2 regions of the Streptomyces sp. NPDC048258 genome follow, and region 1 is predicted to be linked to the other one. Evidence: riboswitches for the same ligand, from Rfam matches in the RefSeq annotation. Region 1 holds a riboswitch; the other holds the start of a gene.
What was found. A riboswitch is a leader RNA that binds a small molecule or an ion and turns the genes downstream of it on or off. The one in region 1 is predicted to bind glycine.
Positions count from the first base shown of each region.

Region 1 (4,628 bases):
CAGCGGCCCGGCCGGCATCCGGTCCAGGCCGGTCGCGATCCGGCGCAGGTCGGCCCAGGGGATGCCGAGGCCGCCGCCCTGGGCGTGCGGGTTGAGCCACAGGCCCCAGCGGTCCGGATAGAGCGCGCGGGCGATGTCCCGCCCGGTGACCACCTCGTAGCCCCGGTTCCAGCCGCTGGCGGCCAGCTCCTGCGGGGAGGTCACGCAGGGCGCGTACCCGAGGCTCTCGATCTCCATGCCGCCGTACTGGGCGTCCGGGGAACCCGGCTGCCCCTGCCAGAGCAGCATCCACAGCCGGCCCTCGGAGAGGGCGTGCAGAAGCGACTCGTAGCTCTCATACCGCCCGGGTGTCACCTGGCGCAGCATGTGCTCGACCTGCCCGGCCGCGGCCGTGCCTGACGCACTCACCCGGTACCCCTCTTCGTCCGCCCGTCGTCCACACGTACCAACAGCTTAAGCGGCGCTACGGGAGGTAGAAGGGGCGTACGCGCTCACGAATCCAGTCCGTGACCGGGTCCTGGGCGGCGTCGAGGAGGATCAACTGCACGGGCCAGGGCGCCGGTACGCGGGCCAGGGCCCGGCCGAGGGCCTCCATCGGGGCGTTTCGCATCCCGGCTTCCCATCCCACCAGGCGGACGCCGATGAACAGTTCCGGGTCCGCGCCCTCGACGCTGGCGAGGCAGCGGTGTGCGGCGGCGACCACGCCGGTGGCGCGGAACTCCTCGGCGGCGGCGGCCAGGAAGTCCACCGGGTCCTCCTGCCAGTCGGGCTCGTAGAGCCGGACCCGACCGCCGGTGGACGGGCCGTCGAGCGGGGTCCGGCCGGTGCGGCAGAGCTCCGCGACCGCGGGAGGGGGCAGGGGGACGCCGACGGCGCCCTCGGGGTTGAGCGCGATGCCGAGCTGCGGGGGCAGGCCGCGGGCGAACTCGACGGCGGGGGCCACGGCGAAGTCCATGCCGGGGCCGACGCAGGCGAGGAACTGGGCCTCGGAGCTGTAGACCGGGACGTACGCGGCGCCGCCGATGTCCATCGTGGGCAGGTCCAGGGCGGCCGAGTCCTGCCCGCCGCCGCCGGGCAGGGGCACCCACACCTGGCTGCGCCCGAGCACCTCCAGGATCCGTCCGCCGGCGTCCGGCTGCCCGAGCGCCGCCCCGAGCACCTGCTCCAGCTCATTCCCCGGCCAGCCGCTGCCCTGCATGTGCCCCTGCCTCCGCGTGTGTTTCCCGCCGAATGTCGTGCCGAGGCTATCGCTCCGCCGGTCCCGGCCCCGCCGCAGGGGCTCCGCCGCCAGGGCTCCGCCCGTGTACCCGCGCCTCAACGCCAGCGCGGCTCAAAGACCGGGGCTCCGCCCCGAACCCCGCGCCTCAAACGCCGGCGGGGCTGATTGTGCCTGCGCTGCCGCGTTCGGGTGCGGCTCCGGACACGGCGCTCCGCGCCCGCGCCTCAAACGCCGGCGGGGCTGACATTGCCAGCCGAACCCAGCCTCGCCGGCGTTCGAGGCGCTGGGGGTACCCCCGGACGGAGTCTGGGGGAGGGTCCGGGGGCGGCGCCCCCGGCAACGGCGCCGCACCGGGACGCGGTGGCTCGGCCACGGGGTCCGGGGCGGAGCCTCGGCGCGTCAGGCGTGGAAGGCGATCCGTGTCACGGCGGCCGCCGAGGCGCGGTCCAGGAGGGTCACCGAGGCGCAGCCCGGTGGGGGGTGGCCGGCTTCCGCGGAGCGGAGGAGGCGGGTCACCGCGCCCCGGTGGCGGCCGAAGGCGTACGCCGACACCCGGCGCCCCCGCGCCGCCTGCCCGGCCAGGGCCTCCGCGGGGCTGCTGTCCAGCAGGAGCAGGTGCAGCGCCCGGCCCCGGCGGCGCGCGGCCGCCGCGAGCAGGCCCCGTACCCAGCTCTGCGTACCGCAGTCGTGCACGACGACCGACGCCCCGGAGCGGAGGGTCCGCCACAGGCCCCAGTAGTGCGCGGCACGCACCAGCGGCCGGTAGACGGCGTACGGCAGCGCCCCCGGCATCCGCTGCTCCCAGCGCTCACGGGTGTCCTGGGAGTCGATCGCCGCGCCCTCGGCCGCCGCCCGCTTGATCAGCGTGCTCTTGCCGCCGCCCGGCAGGCCGGACACCACGACGATGTCCCCCGCGGCGAAGCCCAGCCGCCGCGGGCCTCGTACGCCCAGGCCGCGGAGGTCACGTACGGGCCCTGCCGCCTCGCTCCGCACGCGCGCACCCCGCTGCGCCGGCACCGCGTCCACGGTCGCCGCCGCCGCCACTACTCCGAATCTCCGCACAGTGATCGCCTCCCCCGAATCGGGTCGCCAGGACCCTTGCCCACTGAGTGTAAAGAGACGGTAATCCGGCAGCCCCGGTTCCGGTCCGGCCGCTTGAGCGCCGCACGAACTTTCGGGGCCCCACCCCCGATCACCGCGGTGGCGTGCAATGATGTGCGCCATCTGGACCAACTGCATACCGGCCGCTTGAATCCGCGCGGGAGAGTCCCGGGCACGCCGCAAGGCCGTGCGCGGGCGCCGAAGGAGCAAGAACCTCCCTTGAATCTCTCAGGCCCCGTACCGCGTGGATGAGGCAGATCTGAAAAGCGAGCTGCTCGACAGCTCCACCCAAGGTGCAAGCCGACGATCCCTGGCAACCAGGAACTCTCGGCGAACCTCTCAGGTTCCGATGACAGATGGGGAGGACCCTCCTCGTCATGTCATGCCCTGGGACTCGGGAGCCACACCCATGAGCACTGCCCCCCGTCTGACCGCCCTCGATGCGCTGCACCGTTCCCTCGGTGCGACCATGACCGACTTCGCGGGCTGGGACATGCCGCTGCGGTACGGCAGCGAGCGCGACGAGCACAACGCCGTACGCACCAAGGCCGGCCTCTTCGACCTGTCCCACATGGGCGAGATCACCCTGACCGGCCCGGAGGCCGTCAAGGCCCTGGACTACGCGCTGGTCGGCAACATCTCCACCGTCGGCGTCGGCCGCGCCCGCTACACGCACATCTGCCAGGCGGACGGCGGCATCGTCGACGACCTGATCGTCTACCGCCTCGGCGAGACCGAGTACATGGTCGTCGCCAACGCCTCCAACGCCCAGGTCGTCCTCGACGCCCTGACCGAGCGCGCCGCCGGTTTCGACACCGAGGTCCGCGACGACCGCGACGCGTACGCGCTCATCGCCGTCCAGGGCCCGGAGTCCCCCGGCATCCTCGCCTCGCTCACCGACGCCGACCTGGACGGGCTCAAGTACTACGCCGGTCTGCCGGGCACGGTGGCCGGGGTGCCGGCGCTGATCGCGCGTACGGGCTACACCGGTGAGGACGGCTTCGAGCTGTTCGTCGCCCCCGAGCACGCCGTGGAGCTGTGGCAGGCGCTGACCAAGGCCGGCGAGGGCGTCGGCCTGGTCCCGGCCGGCCTCTCCTGCCGCGACACGCTGCGCCTGGAGGCGGGCATGCCGCTGTACGGGCACGAGCTGACCACCTCCCTCACCCCCTTCGACGCGGGGCTGGGCCGGGTCGTGAAGTTCGAGAAGGAGGGGGACTTCGTCGGCCGCGCCGCGCTGGAGGCCGCCGCCGAGCGCGCCGCCACGAACCCGCCGCGCAAGCTGGTCGGCCTGATCGCCGAGGGCCGCCGCGTCCCGCGCGCCGGTTTCCCGGTCGTGGCCGGCGGACAGGTCATCGGCGAGGTCACCTCCGGCGCCCCGTCCCCCACGCTCGGCCGGCCGATCGCGATGGCGTACGTGGACGCGGCGCACGCCGCGCCCGGCACCTCCGGCGTCGGCGTCGACATTCGCGGTACGCATGAGCCGTACGCGGTCGTGGCCCTGCCCTTCTACAAGCGGCAGAAGTAACACTTCGCACGACCCGACGCGCAGGCCGTCGTACGGACATCCGTACGGCGCCGTCTCAGTACCCAAGACCACTGTTCGTATCCACTCCCCCGCATCCAGGAGAATCAGGTCATGAGCACCCCCCAGCAGCTGCGTTACACCAAGGAGCACGAGTGGCTGTCGGACGCCGTGGACGGCGTCGCGACGGTCGGCATCACGGAGTTCGCGGCCAACGCGCTCGGTGACGTCGTCTACGCCCAGCTCCCCGAGGTCGGCGACACCGTGACCGAGGGCGAGACCTGTGGCGAGCTGGAGTCGACGAAGTCGGTCAGCGACCTCTACTCCCCCGTCTCCGGCGAGATCGTCGAGTCCAACCAGGACGTCGTCGACGACCCGGCCCTGGTGAACTCCGCTCCCTTCGAGGGCGGCTGGCTGTTCAAGGTGCGCATCTCGGAGGAGCCCAAGGACGTGCTCTCCGCCGAGGAGTACACCAAGCTCACCGCCGGTAACTGACCCCAGGGGATCCTGATGTCCGTACTGAACACCCCTCTCCACGAGCTCGACCCCGACGTCGCCGCAGCCGTCGACGCCGAGCTCGTGCGCCAGCAGTCCACCCTGGAAATGATCGCGTCGGAGAACTTCGCTCCGGTCGCCGTCATGGAGGCCCAGGGCTCGGTCCTGACCAACAAGTACGCCGAGGGCTACCCCGGCCGCCGCTACTACGGCGGCTGCGAGCACGTCGACGTGGTCGAGCAGATCGCGATCGACCGCATCAAGGCGCTGTTCGGCGCCGAGGCCGCGAAC
Region 1 covers NZ_JBICZH010000002.1:460,123-464,750, reverse strand. Annotated here, with positions in the region: gene ACGFYQ_RS06290 (enhanced serine sensitivity protein SseB C-terminal domain-containing protein) at 1-408, opposite strand, end outside; gene ACGFYQ_RS06285 (enhanced serine sensitivity protein SseB) at 464-1,198, opposite strand; gene ACGFYQ_RS06280 (AAA family ATPase) at 1,619-2,287, opposite strand; glycine riboswitch at 2,469-2,573, shown strand; gene gcvT (glycine cleavage system aminomethyltransferase GcvT) at 2,730-3,845, shown strand; gene gcvH (glycine cleavage system protein GcvH) at 3,957-4,337, shown strand; gene glyA (serine hydroxymethyltransferase) at 4,353-4,628, shown strand, end outside.

Region 2 (4,628 bases), on a different contig from region 1:
CCGGGCTGGTGGAGCCGAGCGTGCGGCCCGCGTACGGGTCGGGGACGCAGCGGCTGTACAGCTTCCGGGACGTGGTCGTCCTCAAGATCGTCAAGCGCTTCCTGGACACCGGGGTCGCGCTGCAGAACATCCGTACGGCCGTGCAGCACCTGCGTGACCGCGGGTTCTCGGACCTGGAGCGGATGACGCTGATGAGCGACGGCGCCACCGTGTACGAGTGCACCTCGCCGGATCAGGTCGTGAGCCTGCTCCAGGGCGGGCAGGGCGTCTTCGGGATCGCCGTGGGCGTGGTGTGGCGCGACGTGGAGAACGCGCTGTCGCAGCTGCACGGGGAGCGGGTGGACACCGGCGAGTCCCTGGTCGGCCACAATCCGGCGGACGAACTGGCCGCCCGGCGCAACCGGGCCGTGTGAACCCGGCCGGACCGCGTCCGATACCACCGGGCCCGATGCCACCAGTCTGATGTCACCGGGCCCGTTGTCAGAGGCGTAGGGCAGCATCGGTGCTGTGAGAGCCGCGCCGACCATTCTGCATCTGGACATGGATGCCTTCTACGCCTCCGTCGAGCAGGCGTCGAAGCCGAGCCTGCGGGGCAAGGCCGTCATCGTCGGCGGGCTCGGGCCCCGCGGGGTCGTCGCCACCGCCTCGTACGAGGCCAGGCGGTTCGGGGTGCATTCGGCGATGCCGATGGCGCAGGCGCGGCGGCTCTGCCCGAACGGCGCCTGCCTGATCCCGCGCTTCAGCCTCTACCGCGAGGTCAGCGACATCGTGATGGCCCTGCTGCGGGAGCTGTCGCCGCTCGTGGAGCCGCTCAGCCTGGACGAGGCCTTCGTGGACCTGGAGGCGGGCGGGGTCGCCTTCGACGGGCCGAGCGCCCGGGCCGCGGGGGAGCGGCTGCGGGCGGACATCCGGGCCGCCACGGGGCTCAGCGGGTCGGTGGGGCTGGCCGGGTCGAAGATGCTGGCCAAGGTGGCGTCCGAGGAGGCCAAGCCGGCGGGTCTGCTGCTGATCGAGCCTGGGACGGAGCGGGAGCTCCTCGCGCCCATGTCGGTGCGGACCCTGCCCGGGGTGGGGCCGGCCACCGGCGAGCACCTGCGCCGCGCCGGGATCACCACGGTGGGGGACCTGGTGGAGGCCGGGGAGGACGAGCTGGTCCGGATGGTCGGGCGCGCGCACGGGGTGGGCCTGTACCGGATGGCGCTGGGACTGGACGACCGGCCGGTGGTCGCGGAGCGGGACGCGAAATCGGTGTCGGTGGAGGACACCTTCGACGTGGACCTGCACGACCGGGTACGGATCCGGACCGAGGTGCAGCGGCTCGCCGACCGGTGCGTGCAGCGGTTGCGGGCGTCCGGGCACTCGGGGCGCACGATCGTGCTGAAGGTCCGGCGGTACGACTTCTCGACGCTGACGCGGTCCGAGACGCTGCGGGGGCCCACGGACGACCCCGCGGTGGTGCGTGAGGCCGCGGCGCGCCTGCTGGAGGGCGTGGACACCACGGGCGGGGTGCGGCTGCTCGGGGTGGGCGTGACCGGGCTGGCGGACTACACGCAGGAGGACCTGTTCGCCCAGTCGCTGGCCGCCGAGCCGCTCGGTGAGTCGGGGGAGTCCGGTGAGACCGGTGAGGCAGGGGCGGCCACTGAGCCGGACGGGGCTGTGGGGGCCCTGGAGGGCGTTGAGGCGGCCGGGGAGCCGGAGCCCGCTCCGGAGCGGCGCTGGGCGGCCGGGAGCGACGTACGGCACGTGGTGTACGGGCCCGGGTGGGTGCAGGGCAGCGGGGTCGGGCGGGTGACCGTACGGTTCGAGCAGCCCGGATCGGAGCCCGGGCGGGTGCGGACCTTCCGGGTGGACGACTCCGAGCTGGAGCCGTCCGATCCGCTGCCGCTGGTGGGGGAGGGGCCGACGGTGGAGTAGCAGCCGGCGCTGTGACCGGCAGGGTTCACCGCACTAGCCTTCGTCGCCCGCCAGGTGGCCGAAGTCGCGCTGGAAGTCGGTGGGCAGGGTCACGTCCAGGCCGTAGTGGTGGTAGAGCTGGAGTTCCTGTTCCGGGGAGAGGTGGCGGCCGACGCCGAAATCCGGGGCGTCCTTGATCAGGGAGCGGTCGAAGGGCACCCGCAGGGTGTCGCCGACCAGCTCGCTGGGCTCCAGCGGGACGAAGGCGTCCCGGCTGAACAGACCCGTACGCACGGCAGCCCATTCCGGGACGCCGGTGGCGTCGTCGAGGTACACCTCGTCGATGGTGCCGATCTTGGTGCCGTTGCGGTCGAACGCCTTGCGGCCGATCAGGCTGCGCGGATCGATGTCGGTCTGCACGGTCCCTCCAAATGGTCGCAACTCCTCCGTAATGACTACAGAAGTGCATTTCGGGGGCTGAGGCCACTCGGGGAGTGTCCAGATCCTCGCTGGTAGGCTGGGTGATGGCTGTCGACCCTGTGCGGGAGAGTCCTCCGAGTGAGCGTGACGGAGGCGCCGAAGGAGCAAATCCTCCCCGGAATCTCTCAGGCATACGTACCGCACGGACGAGGCCACTCTGGAAAGCAGGAGTGGGTACCGGGCACGCTGTGCCGGTTCCTCTCCTCACCGACGGTGAAAGCCGGTTCTCTCGAGCGACCCTCGAGCGGCCGGTGAAACTCTCAGGTTGAGATGACAGAGGGGGAGGCCGTCCGGGTGCCCGCGCCGTGGTGCCCCTCGCAGGTCATACGACCAGGAGGCCTCCGTACATGACCGCCAACCGCATTCCGCTCTCCCAGCTGGAGCGAGGCATCCCCTTCGAGCAGCGCCACATCGGCCCGGATGCCGAGGCGCAGGCGAAGATGCTCGCCCAGGTGGGCTACGGCTCCCTGGACGAACTGACCGCCGCCGCGGTGCCGGATGTCATCAAGACCGCCGAAGCGCTGAACCTTCCCGACGCGCGGACCGAGGCCGAGGTGCTGGCCGAGCTGCGCTCGCTCGCCGACCGCAACCAGGTCCTCTCGTCGATGATCGGTCTCGGCTACTACGGGACCTTCACGCCGCCGGTGATCCTCCGCAACGTCATGGAGAACCCGGCCTGGTACACGGCGTACACGCCCTACCAGCCCGAGATCTCGCAGGGCCGCCTCGAAGCGCTGCTGAACTTCCAGACCGTCGTCGCCGACCTCACCGGGCTGCCGACCTCGGGTGCCTCGCTGCTCGACGAGGGCACCGCGGCCGCCGAGGCCATGTCCCTCGCGCGCCGGGTGGGCAAGGTGAAGGACGGCGTGTTCCTGATCGACGCCGACGCGCTGCCGCAGACCATCGCCGTGATCGAGACCCGCGCCGAGCCCACGGGCGTCGAGGTCGTCGTCGCGGACCTGTCGGACGGCATCCCGGCCGAGATCGCCGAGCGCGGCGTCTTCGGCGTGCTGATCCAGTACCCGGGCGCCTCCGGTGCCGTACGGGACATCAAGCCGCTCATCGACCAGGCGCACGAGCTCGGTGCCATCGTCACCGTCTCGGCCGACCTGCTCGCGCTGACCCTGCTGACCTCCCCCGGCGAGCTCGGCGCGGACATCGCCGTCGGCACCACGCAGCGCTTCGGCGTCCCGATGGGCTTCGGTGGACCGCACGCCGGTTACATGGCCGTCCAGGCCAAGCACGCCCGCTCGCTCCCCGGCCGCCTCGTCGGCGTCTCCGTGGACGCGGACGGCAACAAGGCGTACCGGCTGGCGCTGCAGACCCGTGAGCAGCACATCCGCCGCGAGAAGGCCACCAGCAACATCTGTACCGCGCAGGTGCTGCTGGCCGTCATGGCCGCCATGTACGCCGTCTACCACGGCCCGGACGGCCTGCGGACGATCGCCCGCCGCACCCACCGCTACGCCGCTCTGCTCGCCGCGGGTCTGAAGGCCGGCGGGGTCGAGATCGTGCACGGGGCCTACTTCGACACCATCACGGCCCGGGTCCCGGGCCGTGCGGCCGAGGTCGTCGCCGCCGCCCGCGAGGGCGGGGTCAACCTGTACCAGGCCGACGCCGACCACGTCTCCGTCGCCTGCGACGAGACCACCCTGCGCGCCGACGTCGAGGCCGTCTGGGCCGCCTTCGGTGTCACCGCGGACATCGAGGCGCTCGACGCGACCACGGACGACACCCTGCCCGAGGGCCTGCTGCGCTCGGACGACTACCTGACCCACCCGGTCTTCCACCAGCACCGTTCCGAGACCGCGATGCTGCGCTACCTGCGCAAGCTCTCGGACAAGGACTACGCGCTGGACCGCGGCATGATCCCGCTGGGCTCCTGCACCATGAAGCTCAACGCGACCACCGAGATGGAGCCGGTGACCTGGCCCGAATTCGGCCAGCTGCACCCGTTCGCGCCGGTGGAGCAGGCGGAGGGCTACCTCACGCTCATCACTGAGCTGGAGGAACGTCTCTGCGAGGTCACCGGCTACGACAAGGTCTCCATCCAGCCCAACGCCGGGTCCCAGGGTGAGCTGGCCGGTCTGCTGGCCGTGCGCGCCTACCACCGCGCGAACGGCGACGAGCAGCGCACCATCTGCCTCATCCCGTCCTCCGCGCACGGCACCAACGCGGCCAGCGCCGTGATGGCCGGCATGAAGGTCGTCGTCGTCAAGACCGCCGACGACGGCGAGGTGGACGCGGCCGACCTG
Region 2 covers NZ_JBICZH010000009.1:334,539-339,166, reverse strand. Annotated here, with positions in the region: gene ACGFYQ_RS22465 (MerR family transcriptional regulator) at 1-413, shown strand, start outside; gene ACGFYQ_RS22460 (DNA polymerase IV) at 508-1,914, shown strand; gene ACGFYQ_RS22455 (PRC-barrel domain-containing protein) at 1,948-2,313, opposite strand; glycine riboswitch at 2,426-2,524, shown strand; gene gcvP (aminomethyl-transferring glycine dehydrogenase) at 2,721-4,628, shown strand, end outside.
Region 2: linked by a shared signal. The riboswitch ahead of gcvP (aminomethyl-transferring glycine dehydrogenase) and the one ahead of gcvT (glycine cleavage system aminomethyltransferase GcvT) in region 1 are both predicted to bind glycine.